Bdellovibrio bacteriovorus: one gene and its partner. The protein of the gene in region 2 interacts with the protein of the main gene of each other region in a pairwise test. Links are inferred from orthologs where the notes say so. Each region holds a gene or a part of one and is shown on either strand. Other genes may lie near its edges. The genes, in order: uvrA and uvrB.

Region 1 (13,471 bases), on a different replicon or contig from region 2:
AAATTAATGAAGTAGTTCACATCCAAGCTCATCCCCAAAGCACTGGCTTTTTGGTTACGAACGTAGACTTGGATACCTTCCTTCGTCCGCATAAAGCTTGTTTGACGAAGAATCGCGCGAGAACCATCAGCCCCAACGGAGACAGAGTTGATGAAACTTAGCGGAGTAATCCCCATCAAGACATCTAAGGAAGATGTTAATTGCGCATAAGCAGATAGCGCCACAGAGTCCGTGATTGTGAAGACTTCGCCTTCACGAAGTTCCGCCAAGAACGCATCCAAAGGCTGTTGCTTCTTACCATCTTCAGACGTGATGAGGTCTTTTTCCGTCAAGACTTGAGAAAGATTGTTCATGTAACGAGGAAGCAAGATATTCTTCCACGGAACTTTCGCACCTTCGGTGATGGAAAGAAGAGGACGTACGTGAGTGTAATCCCGCATCACCATGACGTTGGCACCGGCAAACGGTACGACGTCAGGAACTCCGTCCAAAGTCATAAAGTAGCCTAAACGACCCGCCACGCTCATGTTATCGACAAGCTGAATCGCCGCCGAACTTCCATAGTAAGTGCCCGTCGAAACATGGCGAGTGGCAGCTAAGTTAAATCCACCAACAGGTCCACCCCAAGCCTCCACTTGTTGGTAAAGTGGCTCATTCGGTTTAGTACGGATATGGTCCATGATACGATTTGTGATCTCTTCACGGCGGTTGGCATAAAGGTCATTCACCTTCAGCAAATCCAATTTTTCGTTAAGGTAGTTGATCACGGTTCCAATCGCCATGGATTTAGAGCGGATTCCAAGGTAGCGCTCTAAATCACCATCTTGGAATGGCGACTGACGGTCTCCGTGCGCAAAACGCTGTGGGTAACCAGGAACGAATTCCTTCATCACCTTCCCGTTTTGCACTAGCCCACTCTTCGTAGAAATATCCAGACGAGGAAGCGACCAGTTCGCCGCACCTTTAAGATTGAAAAGTTCCAAGGCATTGTGCGCGCGGTGGATAAGTTTTGCTAACACCAACTCTTCAAGCTCTGACGGGAAGGCCCCTGCCTTCACGATGTCTTGAAAGTCTTGATAACGAAGTTGGGCCAAACGACGCACCAACCAACGAGCATCTTCATAAGTACACGCAGAAAATGACTCTGCGGAAGGATGTGTAAGAACGACGTGGCCCGAAAGAACAGAACCTAATTTCGGAGAAAAACGGTTGATACTTTCAGGAACATCCACCAAAGAGAATGGAAGAATCAACGCACGGTAAGCGCGGTAACGAGAGAATCTTTGCACCGTTGGCAATTGATCTGGATTGTTTGGATCTGGAGCATAACCCCATTGAATATCAAAGTATTCAGCGACAGCCGGTTCAAGAACCGCATCTGAAAAAACAACCGTGTGATTGGTTTTGTTATTCTCCGTCACCCAGCCACGACTTTCAAAGTCAGAAATCATGGATTCTTGAGCATTCTTCAAGAAAGCTTCTTTTTCTTCTTCATTCGCGAACTGAACACGCAGGTTGCGATAGTACTTTGGAGACGGAACGTAATAGCCGAGTTTTCTTAAAAGAGCGGCTCTCATCAAAGTTGTGTGAGAGTAACGGCTGAGGCTTAAGCGATAGAAAAGACCCGGGCTTTCAATGGATTGAACGCGAGACATGTATGTGAAGGGCAAAGCGGCTTCTTCAGAAAGGAACTGCACACCGCGAGCGGCCGCAGGATAAGCGCCAGGAACGTTTTCCACCGCATCGTAAATACGGTTTTGCCACATCTTGTTTTCGATAGGATTGAAGGTGCTAAGGTCCGTTCCTTGATTAGCGAGGGCTGCGGCCTGACCGACGTCTAAAGGGCTTCCAGAGCGGTTTAGAAGGTCTGCGGAGGGCTTTTTGACTGACTTTAGCGGTAGTGACACACTCTCCGCACTCGCGATAGAGAGCATCATCAGGCATAAAGCGCAGACAATAACTATTCTTAAAGACATTCACGCCCCCTTTTGGGTAGGGTCAAAAATTCGTGTTCTAGCACCGTCCGCGAATTTAGCAATTAGCGGGCCAGTAAGATGGTTTCGTTTTGATTCCAAAATTGCTTAAAAAGCTCTCACCCAAGATCAGTCCCTGAGGACTTCAGGGACCTGAGAACTTTTTATAGGTCTGTTCTGTTTATCTACATTGACCCTTGTAGTGCGCTAGCATCGCTTTTTCCAATGGAGCGCGCTCATCTTCACTTACGATAAATGCTCCGACAGGACGGGACGCATTTTGGTAAACAAAGCCGCCAACAATGGCTGGAGAATAAAATTGTCCACTCGTTCCATCAAAGTACAGAAGAACGTCACGAGAAGGCTGATTTGAGTCGTAAACTGTGAATTCATAGACATTGCTTTTTGTTTTCTTATAAGACTTCACCATCACCACGTGCTGGATTGTTCTTTCCACGCGCAGATTCATCAAAGTCAAACGCTTGCCATTCAGGTTTTTAAGAAGTTGTGCCATTGTCGCCCAGTTGGCTTTTACAGAGCGCTCACCGCTTTTGAATGTCATGCCCAAGTTACCGAAGCGGAAGAAACGATTGGCTTGATTGGCTTCGATCTCATCGGTGAAGTTACGGCGCACGCGAGCTCCGCTGATCCATTGATCATAACCGTCACGCATTTCGGCCCACAGACCGTTATATGTATTTGTCGCTTTCAGAGTGTTTCCTTCAACCGCGAAAGTGGAGTAAGAAGCAGGTCTTGTATCGTAAGGGGCATTGGAGTTGTCTCTCGTATTTTCAACCAGTTTATTCCCGCGCACCATATCCAAAATTACGGGCACACGAACGCTCATCGCTTGCGCTCCAACCGTGTTATAGCGAGCTAAGTAAGAGACCATACGTTGAGTGCTCGAAAGGGCCCAGCAGCCCGCAATCGTCGCAACACCACTTCGGAAAGGCCAATTGGTCACGGGCATATTTCTTTCTTCTGAAAACGCATCCGCGCGAATGGCTTTATAGATATTGTCTACTGAAAGAGTTGAACAACGAAGGTTTTCAACTAGTGAGTCATTGATCACACGAGACTGTGCCGCCTTCGAGATGTTTTTAGTTTTATCGGTTTGCGCGAAAGCTTGCTCCGCAGAAACCACAAGAGAAGAAAATAATCCCACAATAAAGAGGAAGAACAGCATAAGTGCTCGCATTTGACGTTCCTTTCATGACAACGATTGGGACATAAGCAAATCCCCGTCCACTGGGAGAACTGATAAAGACGTTTACAGCTGTCAAAGACCTAAACAGGTGACATTTCTGCGGGGCTCTTAGCGTTCGGGCAAAAAAAAAAGAACACCTGGAAGCCAGGTGTTCTTTGAATTTCCGTAATGTTCTCGGTACTTATTAGAAGTTGATACCTAAGCCGACAGTGCCGTAGAAGGTGTTCAACTCGGCTTTTTGATTCAACGAAGAATCCGTGAAGCCGTAGCGTTTGATACCAAATCCTGCCTCGCCGAAGTAGCGGTCCGACCACAAGACCTTACCGTGGAAGTTCAGAGACATGGACGAGTTCAGCTCCACATTCGAATCCATCGAATTCATGTAATAGATGAATTCCATATCCACCCACTTCGGATAACGAAGAAGTGGAACTAAGTTGAAAAGATCATCAAAGACCTTCGGCATAGAACGCGCCCAGAAAGCCCCTACACCTAACATCGGAGCCTTTAATTGATCAAAGGTCACACTTTGATAAGAAAGCATTCCACCCACTGTTTCGTCACGACCCCATAGACCTGGAGTTGCACGGTACTTCAGATCCACAGTCATTACACTTAAAGGAGCCGTGTTCCCTGCATCATCCACTTTCAATTGGTTGAAGGACTGGAAGTACTTTGCACTAAAGCCCCAACGCTGACGAGAAAGCCAATAGTTCGTCCAACCAAAAAGGTCTTCAAACCATTGATTGTATGCCACCTCACCCATGATGATGAACTCACCCGAAGCCTGAACCCCCGTGAAGCGTCCTGAAAATTCGCGCGGGAAACCTTTATAGATTTCATAGAAAGACTTATACGTTTTTCCGTCCATCGTCACATTCAAGTAGGAACGATTGATAGCACCACGCTCTGTCGCTTTGAAATTCCAAACGAAAGAAGCCGGGTCTTTTGCGTTGACCTCTACAGAGTTCTGCTCTGAAGAGATGTCCGCGACCGGCTGTTTACGGCCTTCTAATTTGATACCATCAATGTAGGTCCCCGTTGGGGCGCGCTTACTTAAATACACACGCGCTTGAGCCCGTGGGATTTCTGAAAGTTCAAAGCGTTGTTTGAAGACGCCTCCGCCCTGACCTGGAAGGTAGATTTTAGGATCATTTTTTTGCACAGCTGCGGCCCAGAATTTTCTTGGATCACCGATAGTAGATTCAAAGCCAAGAAGTTTCGTCAAAGCACTGTACTGATCTGGATTCAAAATCACGGAACGACCCACTGGGCGGGTGTCGTAACCGACGATACGAAGCACTGTTGGTTTTTTCGTATCTGAAATATCCATCAGTTGAAGTTTATTCGGCAAAGTCACAAACTCATACGACTCACCACTTGCTAGCTCGGCAAAGAAAGCAGCGGGCATATCCGCACCTACCGCAACCGAGTTTTTCAATGGCGCTTCTTCATTTTGCACAAGCACACGCGCCGGAGTGGGGTCCATACGAACTTTACCCATTACGACGTTTTGTCCCGAAGACTTCGTACCGTAACGTTGCGAACACATTTTTGTCGAGTTGCGACCGTCAGATTGAGTTACGCAAAAACGGAAAGAATCCTTCTGTCCCCAGAAGGGAGCGTTGGCGGCTCTAGCATCTAAAGCGAACTGAGTACCAAAAATACCCGCGCGACCGATTTGTTTTGCTTCAACACCTTTTCCAATGAGGTCTTTGCGCCACTCTTCCAGTTGTTTGATCCATTTATCGTGATCGGCTTGCGTGAACGTGTAGCTCCAAAGAACTGTTCCCGTTCTAGAGATCATCTCGATCGTACCATGAGTCATCAACTTATCCGGCCAAGACATCAAAAGCATGACCTTGCTGGCTTCACCGCCACTCAACACCTGATTGATTTGTGAGTGCGTTTTACCCAGCGGAAGAAGTGCGAAGAAAAAGTTTTTCTCATTCAACGCCACATTCCCGATTTTCAATTGCTTTCCATTAGCGCCCGTCAGGTCGTATTCCAATTCCAATGGAGGCAAGATTACACCGTTATCCAACTGATCGAAGTAAAGGGCTTTGTTGAACTCCCGCGTCGCTGCTGTTTTAAGCAGGGATCTTTGTGGAGCAGGAATTTCTTCCTGAGTTTCTGCGGGGGGCTGAGAAGTGGCTTCCTGAGGAGCCGGAGTCTCTTGAGCCTGCGCGAACGTTGAAAAAGACAAGACAAGGGATAAGACCAGATGCTGCGCAATATTCACGTAGATACCTCATTGCTGTGTTGCTTATTGAATTTTATTGAATGCGAGGTTTTGTAACAAGCTAAAATATTGGACTGTCTGGGATTTTCGGATTATTAAGACCTTTTAAAACTGAAGGAGCCTTATGTCTTCCGCTCGTAAAGTCTATCACATGAGAGTCACTGAAATCATCGACCACACCCCGACCGTGCGAGAATTGGTGCTAAAAACCGAGGAACCGGGGGAATTTACCTTTAAAGCGGGTCAATTCGTGATGCTAAATGTGCCGCAAGGGGAAGCAAAACCTATTTTAAGAGCTTATTCCATCGCCTCTGACGACAGAATCAAGAACGGCTTCCGTTTGCTTTTCAAGTTCGTTGAAAATGGTGTGGCCTCGACATTTGTATGGGCTCTTAAAGGTGGAGAGCTTATAAACTTCACAGGTCCTTTCGGAAAAGTCTTCTTCCAAGAGCCGCCAACCGAACAAATCGTGTTCTTAAATACCGGCACAGGACTTTCTCAACATATCTGCTATTTGCTTTCTAAAAAAGAACAGTACCCAAATCTTCGCTATCGCATGCTCTTTGGGGTGCGCTCTGAAAAAGACATGTACTACCAAAAAGAGGTCGAAGCTTTGATGAAAGAGCTTCCTGATTTCAAATTTGAATTTGTCTTAAGCCGCCCTAGCGAAGAGTGGAAAGGCAAAAAAGGTTACGTGCAGAACTTCATTTCGGAATTTGATTACAAAAATATTCCGACGACGTTCTATCTTTGTGGTAACGGCGGAATGATCAAGGAAGTAAAACATCAACTTCTTGAGGTCGACGGCTTCGACAAAACTCGCATCTGGTCTGAAGCGTTTGACTAAAAATCGCGCGGCCTTAGAGTTGATTTTCGCCGGAGTCCTTTGGGGCTTCGGCTTTATCGCCACAGTGTGGGCACTGCGTGCCTTTACCCCCACAGAAACCCTGGTTTTTCGTTTCATCATCGCCGCGATCGTCGGTGAAGTTTTTTATCTGCTTGCGAAGGGACCTAACTTCACCACAATTCGTGAAGAGCTCTTTCGCGCCCTGCCCGCCGGACTTCTTTTAGGCGGAATGCTGCTACTGCAAACCATCGGTCTGAAATACACAACCGCGACGAAGAGTGGATTTTTGACCAGTCTTTACGTCATCATCGTGCCTTTGCTGAATGCTTGGTTTTTCAAAGCGCCTTCGACATTGAAAAACTATTTGATCGTGGGTTTGGCCTTGGCAGGAACTTTTATTTTGGTCGACGCGAATCTTTCCGGCATTAATGCCGGTGATCTGTGGACCATCGGCTGCTCGGTGTTTGCCGCGTTTCATATTATTTACATTGGGAAGATTTCAAATCGTGTTGGTAATGCGTTTCGCTTTAATAACTTCCAATCGTTTTGGTGTCTGCTAGCTTTAATGCCTTTGTACATCGCTCAAGAGCGAAGTCCGATGCCGGTAGATTGGACTCCGTGGCTGGGTGTTCTTTGTCTGGGATTAGGTTCCAGTATTATCGCGTTTTATTTGCAGGTGCGAACTCAACGAGTGCTTTCGGATTCCACGGCCAGCATGCTTTTTCTTTTAGAATCCCCGTTTGCGGCGGTCTTCGGTTTCTTGATTCTCAACGAAAGACTTTCATTGTTTCAAACCCTTGGAGCGATCACGATCATGATTGCCTCTGTGTTGCAGATTTGGCTTGATCCTTCCAATAAAAAAGCCGCCGTTTCAGAAAATAAAAAAGGCTCTGTTTAAGAGCCTTTTTTTTATTACCTAGTGAGCTTTAAGCTGTTTTTCGTTTTTCTTTAAAGACCAGATGAATGAAGTCACGATGATGACTCCACCACTCAGTCCGGTGATCCACTCGGGGATGTGTAAGAACGGATCAGATAACATGATCATGGCTAATAAACCAATCGCGTAAAAGGCACCATGTTCTAAAAATGCAAACTTCGTTAAAGCCTCTTTTTCTACGAACATGATTGTTAAGCTACGTACGAAGAACGCACCGATACTTAAACCGATCATGATAATGAAAAGATTGTGCGTGATCGCGAATGCTCCGACAACACCGTCGAAACTGAAAGAAGCATCTAGAACTTCCAAGTATAAGAACATACCAGCACTTGCTTTATGCACGTCTTTCATTTGATCATCTGAAGCTTCAAGCCATGAACCGATACCATCGACGATCACATAAGTGATAAGACCCGCCATCCCCGCTTTGATGAAGCGCAAAGATTCATCATCAGGAAGGAATTGGGAAATGATCGCTAAGATAATAAGGCTTAACGCCACTTCGATGGCTTCGACTTTACTTCCCAAGTAAGCTGTCGGCTTTTCAATCACTGGAATCCAGTGCAAGTCTTTGCTTTCATCATAGAAGTACTTCAACGCCACCATCAAAAGGAAGGCTCCGCCAAAGGCCGCTACTTCCAAATGCGCCCCTAACATCAACTGCGCGTAATCATCTGGTTTTGTTGCTGCCATCACCAAGGCTTCCCAAGGGCTGACATGCGCCATGAAGGTCACGATCAATAGTGGGAACACCAAACGCATGCCGAAAACGGCAATCAACATCCCCCACGTCAAAAAGCGATGACGCCAAACCGGAGTCATTTCTTTAAGTACGACGGCGTTTACAATCGCGTTGTCGAAAGAAAGAGAGATTTCAAGAATAGCCAAAATGAAAGCGATGAAAAGAGCGCTTAATCCTGCGCCGACTGTACCGCCGTAATAGTGACCAACAAAATAGGACGCAATAAGTCCCAGAATCGTAAATGCAAAGGAGCCTGTGAAGTATTTCATGCTCCAAAAATTCGTCGATTCTGGGCGAAGAATCAAGCCTTATTTAAGAACGGGTTTTAGGAATTTACCTGTTTCGCTGCCTGAAACCTTGGCAACTTGTTCTGGGGTGCCAGTGGCGACGATCAAACCGCCGCCTTTACCACCATCCGGTCCCAAATCAATCACATGGTCAGCGGTTTTAACCACTTCCATATTGTGTTCGATGACGAGAACAGTATTGCCGGCATCCGCCAGCTCTTGAATCAGTTCCACAAGTTTTCGAACGTCATCAAAATGCAATCCGGTTGTAGGCTCATCCAAAATATAAAGCGTCTTGCCGGTGCCGCGACGAGAAAGCTCTTTAGAAAGCTTCACCCGTTGCGCTTCTCCCCCAGAAAGAGTCGTCGAGCTTTGACCTAAGGTCATGTAATCCAAACCCACGCGGTGCAAAGTTTCTAACTTGCGATAGATCTGGGTGTGATTGCGGAAAAACTCTAACGCTTCCGCCACACTCATTTCCAAAACATCGGCGATGGATTTATTTTTATACTTAATATTCAAAGTCTCGCGATTGTAACGTCGGCCTTGGCATGTATCACAGGTCACGAACACATCACTTAAGAAGTGCATCTCAACACGAATCTGCCCGTGCCCCATACAGGTTTCGCAACGACCGCCCTTCACGTTGAAACTAAAGCGTCCTGGTTCGTAACCGCGCAACTTAGAATCGGGAAGATTCGCAAAAAGATCGCGAATCATCGGGAACAAACCGACGTACGTCGCTGGTGTTGAACGAGGCGTTCGACCAATCGGACGTTGATTGATATCAATGACTTTATCAATTTTATCCAAGCCTTCGATCTTTTTATAAGGTGATGGTTGCGCCAAAGCTTTATAAAAGTGTTGTGCCAGAATCTTATAAAGAGTGTCGATGATCAGCGTACTTTTTCCTGATCCTGACACCCCGGTAACTGCGGTGAAAGTTCCCAACGGAATTGAAAGATCCACGTTGCGAAGATTGTTGCCTGTAGCTCCGGTGATCTTTAAAAAATCACCGTTCCCTTTTCGGCGCTCTTTAGGAATAGGAATGCGCACGTCGCCTTTAAGGTATTTACCTGTTAAGGAGTTCGGATTTTTCTCTAACTCTTGAGGTGTTCCTTGTGCCATCATCTGGCCCCCTAAAACACCCGCGCGAGGTCCTAAGTCGACAACGAAATCAGCATAGCGAATCGTGTCTTCATCGTGCTCGACTAGTAAGATGGTGTTACCTCGGTCTTTGAGCTCTCCGATGATATCTAACAAACGATGGTGATCTCTGGGGTGAAGACCGATACTCGGTTCATCCATCACATAAAGCACGCCGATCAAGGAAGAACCGACTTGAGTCGCCAGACGAATCCGTTGTGCCTCACCACCCGAAAGAGTTCGAGCCGGGCGACTTAAGGAAAGATAAGACGTTCCGACGCGTACCAAGTAATCTAAGCGTGACACGATTTGCTTCACGATTTTTTCAGCAATCAATTGGTCTTTGGATTTCCATTTGATTTTAGAAATCCATTCGCGCAATTCTACCGAACTTAAATCGGCCAGCTCTGCGATTGTTTTTTCGCCTACGCGAATATTCAGCGCTTCTGGTTTTAAGCGTGTCCCCTTACAGTCAGGACAAGCATTAAGAACCATCTCTTCGCCTTCTTCATCATCCTCGTCTGAAGTTTTTTTGCCTTTGTATTTATAGACGACTTTATCAAGCTTCTTACCGCCGACTTCGGAATCAGAAAACTGTTCTTCTTCTTCCAAATCCAAAGTGCCCAGCCCGTTGCAGGTCTCACAGGCTCCACGAGGATTGTTGAAACTGAAAATACGCGGTTCAATTTCCGGGAAGCTGTATCCACACTGAGGGCAAGCAGAATGTAAAGAGTAAGCCGTACGCTCACCATCTAAAGTTTCGATGATCACGCGGCCATTGGCCATGCCTAGTGAAGTATTGATACTTTCTGCCAAACGATGCTTCAGCGTATCTTTCAAAATCAATTGATCCACGACCAGGTCAATATCGTGGGTTTTGGTTTTCGCTAATTTAGTGGCTTTATCAAGATCGATCATCTTTCCGTCGACCTTGGCCTTCACAAAACCTTTTTTGGCCCAACGTTGGAACTCGGCTAAGAACTCCCCTTTTTTTCCAGAAGCCATGGGAGCTAGAACATAGAACTTTGTGCCCATGCTCTTTTTCATCACGTCTTCAATAATCTGCTGCGGAGTCTGACTGCTGACCGGAATATGGTGAATCGGACACTCAGGAATACCTACTTTTGCATAAAGCAAACGAAGATAGTCGTAAATCTCTGTCACGGTTCCAACGGTCGAGCGAGGATTGGTGCTGACAGACTTTTGATCGATGGCAATAGCTGGCGACAATCCTGAAATGGAATCAACTTCCGGCTTTTTTAACTGTTCAAGGAAGTTTCGCGCATAGGCCGAAAGACTTTCCACATAACGGCGCTGTCCTTCAGCGTAGACCGTGTCAAAAGCCAGAGACGACTTTCCACTGCCACTGAGGCCTGTGAAGACAGTGATCTTATTTCGGGGAATAGTCACACTGACATTCTTGAGGTTATGTTCTTTGGCGCCTTTTACTATGATTCCGTCTTCTTCAGCATGCGACATAAGCCCTCATTCTAGGATGAGGGGTGAAGAACAGCAAGGGCCAGTCGTTGAAATGCAGTGCTTCTATTATAAGCCAAACCCACATTTGCGCTTGATATAAGCGTCAAAATCAGAGTCCGAGAAGTATTTAAAGCGAGCCGAGGAGCTACTAGATTGATCGGGCCACAAATCCACCACAGGTACTTTGCAGGACCGACCTTGTTTGCTGATTGTCGCCGTTCCGTTGCGTTGAAGGCGCGGCTCTTCTCCCACCCGGTCTACGCGCACCATGACGCCGTTACCGCTGTAAGAGATCTTTGCGGGATTCAAGGCCTTTCCTCCCGAGGTCAAGGCGCCCGTTTCTGAAAGCACACCACCAATAACTTCTTTGGTTTGAGTATTGAATGTCACCGTTTCACCGGTAGGCAACGTGACGATTTGCTTATTTCCTTCTACACGGATGTGCGGCAAAGTTTTGCGCGGCAAAAGCACGATATAACTTTCTTGTGTCTGACTGATCGTGGAGTTCGGCATATCACTAATCGAAAAACCCAAGCTTTGACGGGCCCCCGCTTCAAAATCAAAACTCCACTCACGCATACGCGATTCACCACTGCTCACGATTTTATTCGGTCCGCGATTGTAGAATTTAAATTTACCCGGAGTTGGGTCGTCGCCATACGAACAAACATCGTAACCGCCTTGTTTGGAGGAACAACGCACCGAACGCAATCCATAAGGATTCACTGTGCGAGTCGGTGGATTGATCACCGGAGTATCTTGTGTCGGCTTTGCCGTCCAGTTGACAAGGCCTTCTGGAGCCCCGATAGGAGTGACGGATTCTCCTCGCGAAGTCAGTTGCGCGACTTCACAGTCTGAACAAGGTCCACCCGCTTTTCCTTGCTCTTGTACGACACGATTGGCTTGAGACACATTTTCGATTACTTTTTCTGCCGTCTCCGTAGCGGGAACACGCAGTGCTGGCGTTTCCTTTGTCGTCTTCACTTGCGTCGCGACTTCCACAGTTTCTGTCGAAGCATTCTGCTTCATCTCTTTTTCACCCGGATACAGTTTCATCGATGGGTTTGCGGTGTTGTAGTAAACCCAGACGGACTCGCCCTTATGAGGGCCGGATGTCAGTTCCACTTTCAAACCGTAATTTCCAGAATTAAACTTTTTAGTTTCTTCGATACGCGCACGCGTTCCGGGCGGCATCACAAATTTTACGTTTTTCGTGGATTTAAGAAAATTCGCTGAGTAACGAGCGTTGAAATATCCTTCAAGCTCAACGATATCCCCGCCCTTGAAACCAAGACAAAACACGATGAATAAAATAAGGGCATGTTTCAGAAATCGCATCAAAAGTCCTATCGGACTTTCCAAAACACTTCGCAACCCCAACCCATAAAATTATTGAAGTTTCCCTAGTATAGCGACGGTAATTCTCAAATTGAGACGACAATATTACGAAACGAAAAAGGACCGATTTCTCGGTCCTTTAGGATTACACCTTAGCTTGGCAAGACGGGCATACACCGTACAGCTCTAAAATGTGGTGGGTCAGCTTAAAACCGAACTGATGCGCGACTTTTTCTTGAAGACCTTCGATGGCTTTGTTTTCAAACTCGCAAATCTTTCCGCACTTCACGCATGTTAAGTGGTCGTGGTGACCTTTCGGAGTCAGCTCATAGCGCGCTGGCAATCCGCCCATGCGCACTTCTGTCACGAAGCTGCCCTCTGTCAGCGTGCGAAGGAAGCGATACACTGTCGCAAAACCAATATCTGGATGGTCTTTATTTAGCTTTTCATAGAGCTCTTGAGCTGTGACGTGGCGGCGGCCATCGTGCAAGGCCTTTAGAATCGCCATACGTTGAGTTGTAACTTTAAGATTCAAGGCACGGATAATACGTTTGAGCTCGGGCTCATCAAATTGTTCCGTATGAACTACGATGTCTTCATCATGTTGTCTTGGAAGAAATGGAACTGCGTCTTTACCCATGGGCACCTCGAACGACCATTTATAGAAGAAGTGCCCTCAGAAGTCCAAATAATTAAGAATCATTTTCAGTTGATTCTTAATTACCTGGCCGCTTTTCCAAGAAAATCAACCTAAGTACTAGAAAGTACGAAGGTTTTTACCCTTAGATATATGAGAAACAGCGTTATGTGGATGCAGGCTTTCGACGTGGCTGAACTCAGCAACGTAATCCAGAATCTCCGCTTTGGCATCCAAAGCTTCTTTAACCCGGCGAGCCGCATCTTCACAGAACATCAAGTTTTGACCATTGCGAAGAGCGAACTCTTGCTCGTCTTCCCTTTTCACCGCACCTTGAACGGCGGTTTGCAGAGCCTCTTCAACCAAGTCAATCAAATCGCCGTAGTTAAAGTTCGGTCCCACCTCTGCTTTGACACGTGCAAAACTTCTTTGCGCGTGCGGAGTCGCGACGATCCCTTGCGGAGTTCCCAACCAAGAATGAACGACGTCAAAATCCAAAGAGCGCTCTTCAAATTGTTGTTTGAAACTATCTTGAATCAATTGACGAGACAAAGCCGCTGAAGCCGGGCAAGTACTTGAATAGGTCACAACCACTTCAACGAAGTAATTCTTGGCGCCTTCCTTGTTGAATGA
Region 2 (17,528 bases):
GTTCGTTAAGAAAAAGTCGAAAAATCACCTCAAAAATCCCGTGGTATAGTCACCTTGATTAAGAGGTACCTATGACACTTCAAAATATTTCTAATGATGAATTGATCTTTCGAATGGAAAAATTGGTGCGCACGGAGCGTAAGATCACTCATTTGGTTTTGTGGCATATTGCCGAGATTGATTCGCGCAAGCTTTATGCGGATCTGGGGTACGACGGAATGTATGCTTATCTTACTCGTGGCCTTGGATATTCTGAAGGCAGTGCTTATCGTCGATTGCAGTCTGCCCGTCTTTTGAAGAAGGTTCCTGCCGTTGCTGAGAAAATTGAAACTGGTAAGCTGACCTTATCGCAACTAACGCAAGTTCAGAAGTGTATTAATGAGAGCAAGAAATCCGGCGAAAGAATTTCAGAGCAAAAGACCTTGGATGTTTTAAGCAAGCTTGAAAATAAAAACACCTTCGACACTCAAAAGACTTTGGCTTTGGAAATGAATCTTCCGATCGAAACACATGAGAAAATCAAACCGCAAAAGGACAGCTCAGTGCGAATTGAACTAACACTTACTCAAGAGCAGTTCGTCGAGTTAGAAAAAGCGCGCAGCCTTATGTCCCATATTTGCCCGGAGGGAAATTGGTCTGACGTCATTGCTGAACTTTCAAGACGCTTTAACGGTAAAAAACTGGGAGCATTGCCAAAGTTACCTCAGCCCGCCATCGCAGCGGGGTTTCAATAGAAAAATTGATGTTCGGTAGTTTTGTTACGTTAACCTACCTTGAACAACCAAGAGCATTCCTCGAAACAATGCATAGAATCTCCACTGAGTTCGTAACTGTTTTATAGATTGCCGTATCCCCTTGAAACTTAACTATGCTCAAAATGAAATTAATAGGCCGGCATTATCGGACAGAGATTTACAACATGACGATTTGTTCGGGCTATAGCAATGACATTACGATCTTTTGCCATAGATCATGTTGTCACGACTTCTATCGGAGCGACTAGCAACGGCCATTCGATTCGTGAAATCTATCTTCCTAATCGGCGCAGGATTTTATCGGCCACGGATTTGGTTTGTTCAATTTTGAAAGCGTATCCTAATCCGAAGTACAGTAAGCCGTAGATAGAAAGAGCGATGGCGGCTCTAATGATAACATGGAGATCGGACTGCAGGACGAAGCGAGCAATAGCGGCTCCTGATAATGCGGAAATAATGGCGGCGGACCATACTTTGATTTGGAATGGGATTTTTAATCCCGTGTGCCCGATTTTTTTATTCAATGATTTGCGGAGGAAGTAGAATTCGATCCAACCAGCTAATCCAGCTGACACCGTCAAGCCGGCCGTTCCCCACTGGCGTTCGAAGCCCAAGGTTTCAGGTAAGTAGAATGCGAAGATCACACCCAAAATAGTTGTGAAGATCACGCGGATGATCGCAAACTGAAGTGGCGTTTTTGTGTCTTTCAATGAATAGAAAGTCGAAGAATACAAGCGCCCTAATGTGGTAGCTAAAAGCCCCACAGAATAACCAGCCAAAACCATCCAAACGAAATCAGTGTTTTCCTTCTGGAACTCACCTGTTTGAAAAACCGCCCCCACAATCAAATCACCTAAAAAGAAAAATGCGACTGCAGAAGGAATCACAAAAAAAGCGATTTGTTCAAGTCCCCGATTCAAACGCTTTTGCAGATATTCTTTGATTTCTAAATCAGACCCCGTCGCTTGCGACATAGCGGGTAACTCTGCCACAGAGACGCTCATACCAAATAAACTCACGGGCAAAAGATAAAGAGTTTGCGCATAGGCCAACGCAGAAACGGCTCCTGTTGGAAGCAAGCTCGCTAACATATTGTCGATATAAGCGCTGATCTGAACTACACCACGGGACACAACCACGGGAGCAAAATTCTTCGTGATGGAACGAACGCTGTCTAATTTCAAATCCAATGAAGGAAAAATCTTTTTCCCCAGACGAAGTGCGGAAGGCAATTGAATCGCAAACTGCAAAAAGCTTCCGGCAACAAGTCCCCAAGAAACTGTGACCGCCAAGTCATACTGACCCTGCTTACTTCCCCACATCACCAACGTGAAGATGATTGCCAAGTTCCAAATAACGGGAGCCACATACGAAAGAAAAAACTTACGGTGAGAATTTAAAATCCCCAAACACCAAGCCGACATAACCAAGAATCCCGTGCCCGGGAAAAGAATCTGCACGATCTGAATTGTCAAAGCGCGCTTTTCACCTTGGAAGCCTGGAGCAATAAGATCAATTAAGAAAGGAGTTGCAAAAACGCCCACTAAAACCAAGAAGGACGTCATCAGGAATAGAAGACTGCCGATAACAGATGCGACCTTCGCGGCTTCTTCGTCGTGTTTTTTTGCTAAGAGCTGAGCATAGACTGGAATGAAGCTTGCGGAAAGCACACCTTCACCAAAAAGATTTTGCAGGAAGTTGGGAATTTTTAGGGCCGCTTTAAAAGCATCCCCGGCATCCGAGTTTCCAAAGAAATGAGCGAAAACTCTTTCACGAACCAGCCCTGCAATACGACTTAAGAATATTCCCAAACCTACTAACAGGGCATGACTTTTCACTCTTCAACCTCAGCATCTTCATCATCTGGTTCATTCAATTGAAGCAGAATGCGCTCCGCCAATACACGGTTGAAACCTTTAAGGGTTGCAATCTCTTCGGGTACGGCACCCTTGATTTCATCAATAGAGTTAAAGCGAGTCAAAAGAACTTTCTTTCTTTTTTCGCCCAATCCCACAACATAATCCAGTTCGCTTTCCAAAGAACTGCTTTCACGAAGCTTACGATGGTACGTGATGGCAAAGCGATGGGCCTCATCACGAATGCCCGTCAGAATATGCAAGGCCTCCGCGTTATGCTTAAAGATCACCGGATTGGACCTGTTAGGGAGGAAGAAGCGTTCCTCGGTCGACTCCACTTCTTGCTTCTGGAAGTCACTTTCCGTCCGCGCCTTCGCCAATCCCACAACCGGGATATCGCTACGGCCAATCTCTTGTAAAATACGAATGGCTTGAGTCAATTGCCCCTTACCACCATCGATCACAATAAGTTGTGGATCTTCGTACTCAGTATGCTTAAATCGACGACTCAAGACCTCATACATAGAGGCGAAGTCGTTAATGCCTTGAACCGTTTTAATTTTATAGCGACGATAATGTTCTTTCGCCGGAACACCATCTTCAAAGACCACTTGAGAAGCGACGGTCTCCGCCCCTTGGAATGTCGAGATATCATAACACTCAATACGGCGAGGAAGCTCTGGCAAGGAAAGTTTTTCTTTGATTTCGTCCAAACCGCGAAGTTTTTCTTCGGACTTAGAGACGTATTTTAAGAAATGAGCTTTGGCATTTTCATTCGCCATATCAATCAAATTGCGACCACGCTCATCCGTCGCAAATCGCACAACGACTTTGTTACCGGAGCGTTCTTTTAAGACTTCACCCATCAACTTTGTTAAGTCATTGCCAATATCCACGGTCAACAGGACTTCGTCCGGGATAAAGTTGTCTTCGTAATACTGATTCAGGAAGTCCACCAGCCATTCGCGTGGGTCTTCCGCCGGATCATTAGGATCAAAATGAGGTAAGAAGTGAGATCGAGTTCCAATCACCCGCCCTGAACGAACGTGCACAGTTTCCACCAAGCAACCACGATGATCGCCAAAGAAACCCACCGCATCCTGATCTTTTTCAGACGTGTCATTGATAACGGCTTGTTTTTCTAAAATGGCTTTAATCGCTTGTACAGAATCGCGTAGACGAGCCGCCACCTCAAACTTTTCTTCTTCGGCCGCGACCATCATTCTTTCGGTGATAGATTTCACGACCTTCTTATTCTGTCCTTTTAGAAATAACTTCGCGCCTTCGACTTCTTCACGGTAATCAGGCTGTGTGATGTAATCTACACAAGGTGCTGTACAACGGCCAATCTGATAAGTCATACAAGGACGCGTGCGAGATTTAAAAACCGCATCAGTGCAATCACGAATCTTAAAAGTTCGATTTAAAAAACGAATGGTGCCTTGAACAGCAAATCCAGAAGTATAAGGGCCGAAATAAAGCGACCCATCCTTCTTCACTTTGCGAGCAACGTAAAGACGAGGATAATCATCAGCCCAAGTAAAACGAATGTAGGGATAAGCTTTGTCATCACGAAGACGAATGTTGTACTTCGGACGGTGTTTTTTAATTAACGAAGCTTCCAATAAGAAAGCTTCGACTTCGGTTTTAGTTAGAATGTATTCAACTTCATGAATATTCTGAACTAGCAACCGCGTCTTGGGTGAATGATCCTTGCTGTCCGTAAAATAACTTCGAACACGCGCGCGCAGATTCTTCGCCTTACCGATATAGATGATCTTATCGGCGTGGCCCTTCATCAGATAGACCCCGCTTTGTACCGGGAACTCCCTGACTTTATCGCGCACTTCCTCAAACTTAGAAATCATATCAGACCCTCCGCTGCAAGGCGCGAGGAGGAAGGCGTACATCTCGTACGTCGACGACGAGCAACGCAGTCAGAGGAGGGTTTGAGATGATTTCTACTTAAGGCCATCTTTGAGGACCTCTGCGCTGGTTTGCTCCACTTCTCCGCTGCGGATGTTCAGTTCAATGATTTGCAAACGCTTGATTTCGTCGCGAACCTTCGCGGCTTCTTCAAACTCCAGCTCGGCCGAAAGTTTTTTCATCTTCGCGCGCAGTTTAGCGATCTCTTCTTGAAGTTTATCCGGCTGACTCGAGAACTTCGTAACCACAGCTGCAGTTTTATTTTCTCCTTGCAGAGGACCGCCAGCCAAAGTTCCGTCAAACACTTCGCCCAGTCCTTCTTTGATTCTTTTACGAATCGACTGCGGAGTGATGCCGTTATCCTCATTGTACTTTTGCTGAATGCGACGACGACGTTCGGTTTCACCCATGGCTTTGGCCATGCTTTCGGTGATGGTGTCTCCGTAAAGAATCACATGCCCATTTAAGTTACGAGCCGCACGGCCAATAGTTTGAATCAACGAACGCTCCGAACGCAAGAAACCTTCTTTGTCGGCATCGGTGATACCAACAAGACTGACCTCTGGGATATCCAAACCTTCTCTTAACAAGTTGATACCCACAAGAACGTCAAAAACTCCCAAACGCAAGTCGCGCAAGATTTCTGTACGTTCTACCGTCTGAACTTCACTGTGCAGATATTTAACTTTAATACCTAAATTTTCATAATACTCAGTCAAGTCTTCCGCTGAACGTTTCGTCAACGTCGTAATAAGCACACGCTCATTCTTTTTGATACGATCACGGATCTCTTTTAACAAATCATCGACCTGGTGTTTGACCGGACGCACTTCAACGACAGGATCAATCAAGCCTGTCGGACGAATGATCTGCTCAACGATAATACCTTCAGATTTTTGCAACTCGTAAGTCCCCGGCGTTGCCGATACATAGACAACCTTATCCATCATCGTTTCAAACTCTTGAAAGTTTAAAGGTCGGTTGTCTAAAGCCGAAGGCAAACGGAAACCGTGTTCGACCAAAGTCATTTTACGAGCACGGTCTCCACGATACATCCCCCCGATTTGCGGCACGGTCACGTGGGACTCATCGATAAAGGTCACGAATTCTTTCGGGAAGTATTCTAAAAGTGTCGGAGGTGGTTCACCCGGCCCACGGCCTGTCATGTGACGAGAGTAGTTTTCAATCCCCTGACAGAACCCCATCTGCTCCATCATCTCGATATCATAGTAAGTTCTTTGCTCAAGACGTTGAGCTTCTAAAAACTTCACCTCTTTATTCAGATCAACCAGACGTTCACGCAGTTCATCTTGAATCGTGCGAATCGCACGTTTTAAGTTGTCATCACTAGTGACGTGATGGCTTCCGGGATAAATACCGATTTGATCAAGCTCTTCTAAAACCTGACCTGTTAATGGATCAATCCAAGAAAGACGCTCGATAAAGTCGCCAAAGAATTCCACACGCACGGCGCGGTCTTCTTCATATGAAGGAAAGATTTCGACATTATCGCCGCGAACGCGCACAGTTCCGCGCGAAAAATCCACGTTGTTACGCTGATACTGAATACGTATCAACTCACGAATCAAATGATCGCGCTTCATCTCGGTATTCGACACGATTTGAATCATCATGCCTTCGTAGGCTTCCGGAGAACCCAAACCGTAAATACAAGAAACGGAGCTGACGATGATCACATCGCGACGATCAAACAACGAGCGCGTCGCTGAGTGGCGCATACGATCGATCTGTTCGTTGATCGCAGAGTCTTTTTCGATGTAGGTATCCGTCGACGGAATATAAGCTTCCGGCTGATAATAATCGTAATAGCTGACGAAGTACTCAACCGCATTGTGCGGAAAGAGTTCTTTAAACTCCGCATACAGCTGGGCCGCCAAAGTTTTATTCGGAGCCAGCACCAATGCCGGTTGATTGAGTTTCGCAATAGTGTGCGCCATCGAAAAAGTTTTTCCCGATCCCGTCACACCCAAGAGTGTCTGATGTTTTAATCCAGCATCAAAGTTTTCCATCATCTGCTGAATCGCACGCGGCTGATCCCCAGAAGGTTTATACTCAGATACTAGTTGAAAGTTCTTTTTATAAGCAGAGGCCATCCCTTCGAGCATAGCATAATTTTGAAAGGTGCCTGCTTCTTTTTTGGGTCTACATTGCGTCAATCCAAAGTCCAGTCCTTCATTTCTGCATAGTGACATGGAAAGTCCCTTGCTTCGAGCTGAGCTCCGTTCGAGAGTTTTACTATGAAAAACTTAAAGCGAATTCTGCTCGTTCTTACCGCTCTGATCTGTATAGCTGTCTTTGTCGTCTACTTTTTTATGAAGCAATCCGTAGCGCCTATGGACGGACAACTAAAACTGGAAGGTCTTTCTGCTCCGGTCACAATCACTAGGGACACTTTCGGCATTCCGCACATCAAAGCACAAAACAAGATCGATGCTTTAAGAGCCTTAGGTTTTGTCATGGCAAGTGAGCGTCTTTTTCAAATGGAACTTTCACGCCGCATGACTCAAGGAGAATTGAGTGAGGCTTTTGGAGACGTGGCCGTTACCAGCGACAAACTTTATCGCAGCCTCATGATTAAACCTGCTGTCGAACGCATGCTCAAACACGAAAAAGAAACAGGCACCTTTGATGAACGCCTGTGGAGCGAGATGGAAGCCTATTTCGACGGCGTTAATCAGTACGTCGCCACTCGCCCCTTGCCTTTTGAAATGAAAACCCTAGGGCTGAAACCCCGTCCATTCACCCCAATGGATGCTTACGTCATGACCGGCCACATGGCTTATAGTTTTGGCATCGCTTTAAAAGCAGATCCTTTGATGTCAGAACTGGCAAAAAAACTTTCTGAAGAACAGTTTCAGGCTTTAAGAAACAACCCTTTGACCGCGCCGCTAAAGATTGTCAGTAACAGCCTTGCGTTACCAGCTCTTACTGAAGGACTATTTACTCCCCACTTTGAAGGAAGTAATGCCTGGCTGATTGCCCCCAGCAGATCACAATCAGGAAAAAGTATTTTCGCCAACGATCCCCACATTGGTTATGCACTGCCCGCAGTTTGGGTGGAAGCGCATATTCAAACACCGGAATTTGAACTTTACGGTCACTATCTTCCACTCGTTCCCTTTGCGATCTTAGGTCACAACCGTCATCATGCTTGGGGTTTCACTATGTCTCTTTCCGATGACATGGATCTTTATCGCGAAACTTTGGACACTGAGAAAAAAACGGTGCTCTTCAATAAGAAACCTGTCAGCTACCAAGAGTGGAACGAAGTAATCAAAGTGAAGGATGGCATCGACGTCACTTTACCTATGATTGAAACTCCGCACGGACCCTTGATGGACGGAATCTTCACAGAGAAAAATCTGGCGCTAAAGTGGGCTTTTCATAGAAAAGAAAACAACCCCATGAAAGCCTTACGCATGATGGGCGAAGCAAAAAGCATGGCCGAGTTTGAGTCTGCCTTAAAATCGGCAACAGCACCGGGACTTAATGTCATGTACGCTGACGCCGATAACATTGCTTGGTGGATCTTCGGTGATATCGCCGTTAAAAAGAATCCAAATTCAGACATGCTTCTTGATGGAGCTTCTGGCGATGATGAATACCTTCGCCTTTTAGAGTGGAACGAGAAGCCCCATTCTGTGAATCCACCTTCAGGGTTTATTGTGACTGCGAACTCACGCCCCGAAAGTCTTCCAACAAACATCCGCGGAGATTTCCAAGCCGATGACCGCTATCAAACTATCGTCAAAGCCCTTTCCGAAAAAGATGTGTGGAATGCAGAAGAATTTAAGGCCCTGCAAACGGACAACTACAACGCCTTTACCCCAGAAATCTTAGAAAAACTGCTGGCAGATCTTCATTTATCGCCAGAAGAAAACAAAAAATATGAAAAAGCCCTGCAAGATCTTAAAGATTGGAATCATCGATCCGATATCTCGTCGACAGCGGCAAGTCTTTACCACCAGTGGAATAGCGACAACATCCAACTTCTGCTGCAGAAACTTTCAAAAGAGGAACGCCAAACTTTCCTTAACACCCCTTACGCTTGGCAATTCTATCGTCGTACGATCTTGAACGAAACGGCGCCTTGGTGGAAAGACTTGAAAAGACCTGAAGTAATCACTGCAGGTTTCAAAAAAGCGATTGAAAAGGTGCAAAACAAAACCTGGGGCGAGATACATACTGTTGAATACATACATCCTTTAGGCAGAACTGCGCCCTTAAATAAAGTCTTCAACTTAGGTCCCTACCCCATTCCCGGAGCCTACAATGAAATCAACAACAACAAAATGCGCGGCATGGGTGGCGACTTTAAAGTTGTAGCCGGTCCATCCACTCGCAGAATCATTGATTTCGCCTCACCTCAAAAAAGCTGGGGCATCAATCCGATCGGTATATCTGGCCATATGCTCTCCCCGTTCTATAAAGATCAAGTTCATCTTTTTATCGAAGGCAAATACCGCGAACAATGGATGGATGACAAAGATATCGAACAGGTTAAAACCCACGTGCTTACCTTAGAATAAGCCCGATTTTCGTTTACATCTATTGCAGTTTTATAAGGGCTCAGACCAAATGCGGAGCCCTTCTTTGTATGATTGCAATCTCACCAAAGAATAGCTCCCCGCCTAAAAATCTCGTGCCATTCTGGATCCCATACAGGAGGCATGATGAAACTTTATAAACTTTTTTCCGCTTTGGTGGTTTCTTCGTTCTCCCTGCAAGCCTGGGCATATCCCAGCGTGGGAGACAAAGTTCAATGGACAGGCACGGTTCAACAACGTGATGGCACTCAAAAATCTGTGCGCATCGTAAAAGAAGTTGTTAAGTTCGATAAAGAAACTAAGAAGTGGACCGTCAAATACGAAGCCACGATGGGAAATGACGTGGTTTCTGAACATCTGGAAGTGACGGACCTTTATTCTCCAGAGCGCTTTAAGCAGATTCTTGCTAACTGCGTGACTAGTGGAGGTGTCTTAGAAAAAGTTGAAGCTCCTCCAGCCGGCACTTATGACACCTGCAAAATGACGACTAAAAATGCAGATGGCTCTATCGTAGAAAAATGGTGGGGTAACATCCCTTTCGGCGTCGTTAGCAAAAGTACGAAGGCCGTCGTAAAAGGCAAAAAATTGGCGGACATCCCGGATCTTCAATCTATCGTCGCTGGTCTTTAAGAATAATAAAAAGGGAGCACGAAGCTCCCTTTTTACTAGAAAAGTTTTTAGAACACACGAGCGACTTATTTAGCCGTCTCTTTTACTTCCACCGTCGTCGTTAAGAACCCATCACAGAAAGCGCTTCCGCAGTTATTGCGAAGTTTACGTTCATCACTGAACATCTTTGTCGCATCAATCGTATAAGTCACCTCTTTGAAGGTCTCATCATACACCTGCGCTTTGATTTCATAAATACCAGCGGCAATTCTTTGAGCCGAAATAAACTTATAAGCCTGTTCCGTAATTCTGAAATCAGCAAAGATATTTCCCATTTCCGCAAGACTTGCTAACGTCAGATAAATCGCATGTCTTGGCGATACATCCGTGCTCATTCCATAATCCGTGACGACAACAGAAACCTTTAAATTTGAAGACCCTGGTGAATCTTTATCCACCAAACGAATCACTTGATCGATTGAAGAGGGATTTATTTTCTCTTCAACTGAAGGTAATGTGCGGGCTTGCGCCCAAGAAGAGGCCAATAAGAGAGTAGCAATTAAAAGACGCATAAAAAGCTCCTTTGATTTTGAATGACGGGATCTTATCCGATTCAAAATCAAAGGAAAGAAGGCACACAGAAATTACAGAGGATTAATCAGAGAGCTGCAAACTCACAGCCCTTTTTGAAAAAAACGCCAGGCGAGGCTGGCGTTTTAAGATTATTTAGTTACTTCCCAGAAACTTCCTGTCGGCGTGTCGCTGACAGAAATTCCCATTCCCGTCAGTTTCGCACGAAGCTCATCGGATTTTGCAAAGTCCTTGGCCTCACGCACCTGAGTGCGTTCCGCAACCAAGGCATCTACATCCGCGCGCTTCACGTTCATTTTTGCAAGTAGCATATCATCAAGCTTAATCAAGAAAGGACCCGCAGGCTCTTGGAACAGGCTTAAAAGACGACCGAGTTTAGCGACAAAGTTTTTAAATGCGACAGCCTTCCCTTGAACCGCCGGGTTTGATTTCATGCCACGACGAACTTGAGAATTAAACTGACGAACGACTTCGAACAAAGAAGCAAAAGCCTCAGGTGTTCCGAAATCATCATTCAAAGCCGCTTCCACTTTCTTCCAAGCTTCTTGCGTGATTTTTTCAAATCCAGCATCGGGAGCAACACCTTCGGCTACATAATCATCCGCCAAAGAAAGTGCAGAATAAATACGTGCTAAGCCCGACACAGCCCTTTCAACAGCTGCATCACTGAAGTCACTCATTGTACGATAGTGAACCGAAAGAACCATCCACTTATAGATTTCCGCGTTGTTCGTCTCTAGGAACTCACGCATCGTTACAACATTACCTAAGGACTTCGACATTTTCTGTCCGCCGAAGTTCAGCATATTATTGTGCATCCAGTATTTTACAAAGTGCTTACCGGTGCATCCTTCACTCTGTGCGATTTCATTTTCATGATGCGGGAAAATCAAATCCATACCACCGCCGTGAATATCGATCTGATCACCAAAGATTTTTTGAATCATCGCCGAGCATTCGATATGCCAGCCGGGTCGACCTGGCCCCCACGGAGAAGGCCAAGACACTTCACCTGGCTTCGCCGCTTTCCAAAGAGCGAAATCCATCGGGTTGCGCTTTTTTTCATCGATATCTACGCGGGCGCCCGCCTGAAGTTCTTCAGGGTTGCGACCACTCAGCTTACCGTAGCCCTCGAAGGAAGCGATGGAATACATCACGTCCCCTTGAGTTTCATAGGCAATATTCTTTTCAACCAAAGTCTTCACCATATCGACGATGCCGTCCATATGTTCTGTCACCTTCGGATTGTGATCATGGGGACGAAGACCTAAAGAAGCGAAATCTTTTTTATACTCCACAATGTACTTTTCAGATAAAGCATGAGGATCCATACCCAGTTCATGCGCGCGATTGATAATCTTATCGTCCACGTCTGTGAAGTTCAGTGCGTAGTCCACTTTGTAACCAGAAGACTCAAGCCAATTACGAACTAAGTTAAAGAAAACAACTCCACGGAAGTTTCCGACGTGAAGAAAGTTATAAACCGTCGGACCGCAGACATACATTTTCACCTGACCCGGAGTCAGAGGCACAAATTCTTCAAGCTGCTTAGACTGAGAGTTGTAAATCTTTAAAGACATCGTTCACCTATAGTTGAGCCAAAGCTTTTTCCGCACGCGCGATCAAAGAATCTTTTTTCATCAATGGCACCAGGATTTTTAATTCCGCGCCATGAGGTTTTCCGATTACAGCCACACGAATCGGCATGAAAAGGTTTTTACCCTTTGCACCCGTTTTATTTTTCACTTCATCTTGGATTTTCAAGAACTCTTCTTCCGTCATATAGTCAGACGTATGAGCGCTCACGAGTTCTTTCCAAGCCGTCAAGACTGCTTTCGTGCTTTCCCACTTCATCGCCTCTTCCGCTTCCGGAAGAATCACGTACGATTTGTCATTCAGTGGTTTATAAAGCTCAATCGCATCCGACAAAATTTCCATGTACGGCTTAAACACCGTGATGGATTTATCCTGCCATACCGGATCTTGCGGAAGCTCCATTTTCTCACGCGCTAAGAACGGTTGAATCGCATTCCAAAGTTCCATATTCGGAAGAGCACGCAAGTGTTGCGCATTCATCCATTTAAACTTCACGCGGTCAAAGATCGCGCCTGAAGGATTCAGACGAGAGATATCAAATGCTTGAATCATATCATCAACCGACATGATCTCTTTACCTTCCGGATGAGACCAACCAAGAAGAGCGATGAAATTCAAAACCGCAGAAGCTAAGTAACCTTCTTCTTTTAGAAGACCACAAGCAACCGCACCTTTACGCTTAGAAAGCTTTTGGCGATCTTCATCTAGAATCAAAGCCATGTGACCAAATTCAGGAAGTGGCCAATTCAAACCTTCATAGATCATCATTTGACGAAGCGTGTTTGGCAGATGTTCTTCCGCACGGAATACATGCGTGATCTTCATCAAGTGATCATCCACAACACAGCAGAAGTTATAAACTGGCATACCGTCTGAGCGCAGAAGAACAAAGTCCCCGACCATGTCTGATGGGAATTTCACTTCGCCACGAACTAAGTCGTTCAAGGTGTAGTCTTTCGCCAAACCTTTGGTTTTAAAACGAACCACGCCTTTATTGCCTTTTTCGATATGCTCTAAAGCTTTTTGCAAAGGCCAATCTTGGTAAGGAGAATTCACATGCGGAGAACGGCCCGCGGCCTTCGCCTCTTCACGTTGCTTTTCAATTTCTTCGTCAGTCAAAAAGCAGTAGTAAGCTTTGCCTGCGTTTAAAAGCTGATCCGCATATTTTTTGTAGATATCTTGGCGCTGACTTTGACGGTACGGCCCCAAAGGTCCCACATCTTTCAAGGTTTTCGGATCCACACCTTCCGCCCAAAGAAGATTCAACCACACCAGGTCATCCACCACGCCACGCAAAGATTCTTCCGTGGAACGAGCCTCATCGGTGTCCTCGATACGAAGAATGAACTCACCGCCATTTTTCTTAGCGTAAAGATAGTTGTAAAGAGCCGTTCGAGCTCCCCCAACGTGCAAATAACCCGTCGGAGAAGGTGCAAAACGAACACGAGGATGAGGCGAAATTTTTGAGGTCATGAGAACTCCAAGTTGCCCAGGCACAAATAAAAAAGGCCTGGTTAGAAACCAAGCCTCGAATTTATTATGTTTTTTATTCTAAGTCTACCACTCAAGGTCGATCAAAAGGGTTCAGCTGCAAGGCGGAGAGAAGGAGGACCCCCGACAACGCAGTCAGATGGGCCCTTTTCATCGACCGACTAGCCTGTGATTCCGAAGATGGCCTTCACTTCTTCTTCCATGAAAAGCTCTTCTTGGCTCGTCGCCAATGTCAGCTCTTTCAAAAGAAGACTGCGCGCAGAATCAAGCATCTTGCGCTCACCGAAAGAAAGCTCTTTATCTGCTTTCAACAGGAATAAATCGCGTAAAACTTCAGCAATTTCGAAAACGGAACCTGTTTTGATCTTTTCCATGTACTCACGGTAACGGCGGTTCCAAGTTTGATTGTCGATTTTGATGTCTTTTTCTTTAAGAATGCCCACGACTTTGTTGGCTTCGTCTTTAGAGATAATAGGACGAAGACCCGCAGATTTTACGTTCGTAGTAGGGATCATGATTTTTAAGCCAGTGTCGACCAGTTGCATGTTGTAGAATGTTGTTTTAGTTCCCAACATTTCTTTGGTTTCAATAGAAACCACTTTTACAACGCCATAGCCGGGATAAACAGCATTATCACCAACATTAAACGTCTGCATTCGACCTCCCCCTTAATTGGACAGAGTTTCAACCTCGTCTGTTCTATCAAATCTGACGCAAGTTATCAAACGAGAGCGGGGTGTTAGGAAATATTTTCAGAGGGTTTTTCAGAACAAAAAAGGCCTGGGATTACCCAAGCCTTTTCTTAAGCATTTCAGCTATTTAAACTAACAAACTAGAGCTCTGTTGCAGTGTAAACAAGAGCGTAAGCTTGCGAGCCATTCTTACCTTGCGGAACTTTAAAGCCTTTTACAGTGAGCTTATAAGATCCAGCCGGAAGACCGGACTTTTCAATCATTTCAAGGTTATTGACGTGATCATTCATGCTGAGAGTCTGACCATTTGGAAGAGTCAAAACTAAGTCTAAGTCATTTACGAGGGCTTGAGCCGCATTCGCTGACCCCGGAGCATCGGTCCAAACAAGGTTTGCGTAAAGCTTTCCTTCACGAGCCAAAGTGAACTCGTAAGAAACTTCCTGACCTTGCGCCACACCTTGGCGGTTGTCGATGAACTGAGTTTTTGAACCCAAATTCACGATGTTTTGAACGTCCACGCGACCATAACCTTCATCCGAATTTGGACGACGAGTCAAAATCTCTTGCCCGCGAGAAGCGCCGATTTCACCGAACTGACCCGGATACATATCCACTGCCGTGTGAATCATTGTCGCTTTCATCAAAGCCGCTGATGGTTTCTGGATGTTTAATTTTTCAACCAACGCCTGACGAGCTACGGCTGCTGCCCCCGCCGTTAGTGGCGTCGCCATCGAAGTACCACCCGACCAAACATAGTCTTTATTGTAAGCGCCCCATAATTCAGAAGCGTCTTTTTGTTGAGACTTCACGCTCAAGATGTTTGTGCCCGGAGCCACGATATCTGGTTTCACACGACCATCCGAAGTGGGTCCACGTGAAGAGAACATCGCAATACCGTTTTCGTTGTTAGAGATGTAGTCGCTGTAAATCGGCTCTGAAGGCCATTCGTCTTTAGCAGCTCTTAATTTGCTGATTGGAACTTGGATACCACCTGTTGTAACCACGTTTTCAGAAGCGCCGACAGTAAGAACGTTTTTCGCTGTTCCTGGAGAAGCCATAGAGTTTGCATCAATACGACCGTCTTTGTTTTTATCCGCACCGCTGTTACCAGCCGCGAAAAGAACAAGCATATCTGGGTTGTCGTACAACCAAGTATCTACTTGAACCGCAAAGTTATCATAAGCACCAAACGTACGAGCACCACCCCAAGAGTTTGTGTGAATGCTAGCGCCATCAGTTTGGGCTTTTGCAAACAAATCACCTAGTTTGGATGGAACGCTTAAGTTCTTAAGCATTGGTGACCACATACCTTCCGCCACCATTTTTGCTTCATAAGCGCCACCTTTTAGAAGTCCACCAGAAGCTTTTCCATTTCCCATCACCGAACCCGCTACGTGAGTTCCGTGTCCCATGGGGTCGTCCCAAGTTTTTGACCAAAGACCGAAAGGATATCCCGAGATCACATTCCCCGCGAAATCCCCGTGAATCGCATTCACGTTTCCAGAATCTAAACCTGTGTCTGCCATAGATACGATTTGGTTACGACCTGTGAAACCCTGCGCCCAAGCCGCCTGGAATTTCATCACGCGCGTTCCTGGCTCATCACCAGTAAGATCTGAATAATCTCCCGCCGCTGTTGCATGAACATCTGCTGCCAAGTCTTGATCCATCACGAAATGGAAGGATTCAATCTCTGGAGTTGGCTGAACGTGCTCAACACCTGTTAAAGCCGCCACCTGAGAAACAAGTCCGCGAGGAACTAGCGCCATCACTGAGTTTCCATCAACAACTTGAAGTTCTACTTTAGGATTTAAGGCTGCCATTTTTGAAGCCACAAGATCTGCATCTGATGCTTTAAATGTCTTCACAAGAACGGATTGAACAGTGTCTTTATTGAAAACGCTCGCCACATCAAATGAGCTGCTGACTTTGTAAGAAGCAGAATATTTAACGACGGCTTGAACTTCTGGATGAGAATTTTTGAAGCTCAAAAGCTTTGCGTAAGTGCTGCGCACAACCAAAGCATCGTCAGGAAGATAGCCGAAAACTTCAAACTGAGCCTTCAATGTGGCTTTGTCGGCTTCAGTGATCGCCTTTTTAAACTGAACGATATACTCCGTTGGCTGAGTTTCCATCATCCAAGAAGCTGCGTAGTTGTTAGAGATTTTAGTAGTGTCAACCGCACCGCTGTTCATTTTCAAAACAGTTCCGGCACTAGCGGCACTCGCAGTCAAAGCTGCAATCGCCGTGGTTGTTGTGATGCTTTTCACAAGACGAATCATCTGATACCCCCTCATAGGGAAAAATCACATCACGACCGAGGTCGAGTATCAAATGGAATATTTATGTCGCACTGAGTGAAAACTCTAAGTCTGTCGACCTAGAGTTTGTGTGCCATGACGGCCAAGGAAAGGTTTCCTGCCATTCTACCTTTGGAATTCATGCCGAACTCCATTTCTTGATTTTCTGGAGCGAAGATTTGCGCGCGCTCAGTAACTTTCGACTGCCCCTTCACACGTTTTGTTACGAGAACATCCATGTAAAGACCGTTTTTGTTTTTCACCTGAGACTTCTTGGCAAAGACTTCCACCAAAGTTTCCGTTTGCCCGTCATCAGAAAACTGGCTGACGAAACTTTTTTTGCCGGATTTTGCCACCGTATTTACAGAAATAGGCGACTGACCTTTAATACCGACACGCATACTGACTTTATATGAGGGAGGAGCTGCCAAAGCAGATAAAGAAATAAATAGAGAAGCTGTTACTACGCTGAAAAATCTTGTTGTCATCTGAACACATCCTTGTGATCCACATCAGAATGACTTAAAAAAAATTTCTTCGCAACTTTATTTTTATGCTATTCCCGCCAACGCTGCAGGCCCATGTTCGCGGAGTAATTCTTCGCGCAGTCTTTGATTTTCTAGATAAGCAAGCTTCGGATCTTTTTTCAAAACTTCAAAGGCCGCTTCGCGCGCTTGCTGCAGGATCGCCATGTCACGAACCAAGTTTGCAAGTTTGAAACCGGAAAGACCTGATTGACGAGTTCCCATGAATTCACCCGGGCCGCGCATTTCAAGATCGAATTCGGCAATTTTAAATCCGTCGGATGTTTTTTCCATCATCTCGGTGCGCTGGCGACCTTCTTCTGAGACCGCGTAACCCATGATGAGAATACAGAAACTTTTGAATTCTCCCCGTCCGACCCGGCCGCGCAATTGATGAAGCTGGGACAATCCGAAGCGCTCAGCGTGTTCGATGATCATGATATTGGCGTTTGGCACGTCAACACCGACTTCGATCACCGTTGTTGAAACCAAAACTTGGATTTCCTGATTGCGGAATTGAGTCATGACCTGATCTTTTTCATCGGGTTTCATTTTTCCGTGCAAAAGACCAAAGCGAACATCGGGAAACTGCGTTTTTAGTTTTTCGTATTCAGAAACCG

What was found.
Region 1: the proteins of uvrB (region 2) and uvrA interact in binary tests that used the Escherichia coli proteins (3 or more experiments, as listed by UniProt). The link is inferred for Bdellovibrio bacteriovorus from one-to-one orthologs.

What each region holds. Positions count from the first base shown.
Region 1 is NZ_LUKD01000001.1:4,613-18,083, forward strand. What follows is about bases 8,060-11,212. They hold uvrA (excinuclease ABC subunit UvrA), read right to left. Parts: upstream 10,864-11,212; coding sequence 8,260-10,863; downstream 8,060-8,259. Other genes in these bases: AZI87_RS00035 (DUF475 domain-containing protein), read right to left, coding at 8,060-8,220; AZI87_RS00045 (hypothetical protein), read right to left, coding at 10,930-11,212. Outside these bases: AZI87_RS00010 (hypothetical protein), read right to left, coding at 1-1,976; AZI87_RS00015 (hypothetical protein), read right to left, coding at 2,155-3,171; AZI87_RS00020 (hypothetical protein), read right to left, coding at 3,365-5,422; AZI87_RS00025 (FAD-binding oxidoreductase), read left to right, coding at 5,547-6,269; AZI87_RS00030 (DMT family transporter), read left to right, coding at 6,217-7,167; more of AZI87_RS00035, read right to left, coding at 7,186-8,059; more of AZI87_RS00045, read right to left, coding at 11,213-12,201; AZI87_RS00050 (Fur family transcriptional regulator), read right to left, coding at 12,347-12,841; GTP cyclohydrolase FolE2, read right to left, coding at 12,959-13,471. UniProt on the Escherichia coli protein: The UvrABC repair system catalyzes the recognition and processing of DNA lesions. UvrA is an ATPase and a DNA-binding protein. A damage recognition complex composed of 2 UvrA and 2 UvrB subunits scans DNA for abnormalities.
Region 2 is NZ_LUKD01000007.1:332-17,859, forward strand. Bases 4,113-7,032 are described here. They hold uvrB (excinuclease ABC subunit UvrB), read right to left. Parts: upstream 6,652-7,032; coding sequence 4,573-6,651; downstream 4,113-4,572. Other genes in these bases: uvrC (excinuclease ABC subunit UvrC), read right to left, coding at 4,113-4,479; AZI87_RS14160 (penicillin acylase family protein), read left to right, coding at 6,796-7,032. Also shown: AZI87_RS14140 (hypothetical protein), read left to right, coding at 72-734; murein biosynthesis integral membrane protein MurJ, read right to left, coding at 1,028-2,593; more of uvrC, read right to left, coding at 2,590-4,112; more of AZI87_RS14160, read left to right, coding at 7,033-9,087; AZI87_RS14165 (DUF333 domain-containing protein), read left to right, coding at 9,229-9,735; AZI87_RS14170 (hypothetical protein), read right to left, coding at 9,801-10,286; cysS (cysteine--tRNA ligase), read right to left, coding at 10,437-11,885; gltX (glutamate--tRNA ligase), read right to left, coding at 11,893-13,374; AZI87_RS14185 (CarD family transcriptional regulator), read right to left, coding at 13,554-14,048; AZI87_RS14190 (S8 family serine peptidase), read right to left, coding at 14,225-16,366; AZI87_RS14195 (hypothetical protein), read right to left, coding at 16,465-16,872; ATP-dependent DNA helicase RecG, read right to left, coding at 16,936-17,528. UniProt on the Escherichia coli protein: The UvrABC repair system catalyzes the recognition and processing of DNA lesions. A damage recognition complex composed of 2 UvrA and 2 UvrB subunits scans DNA for abnormalities.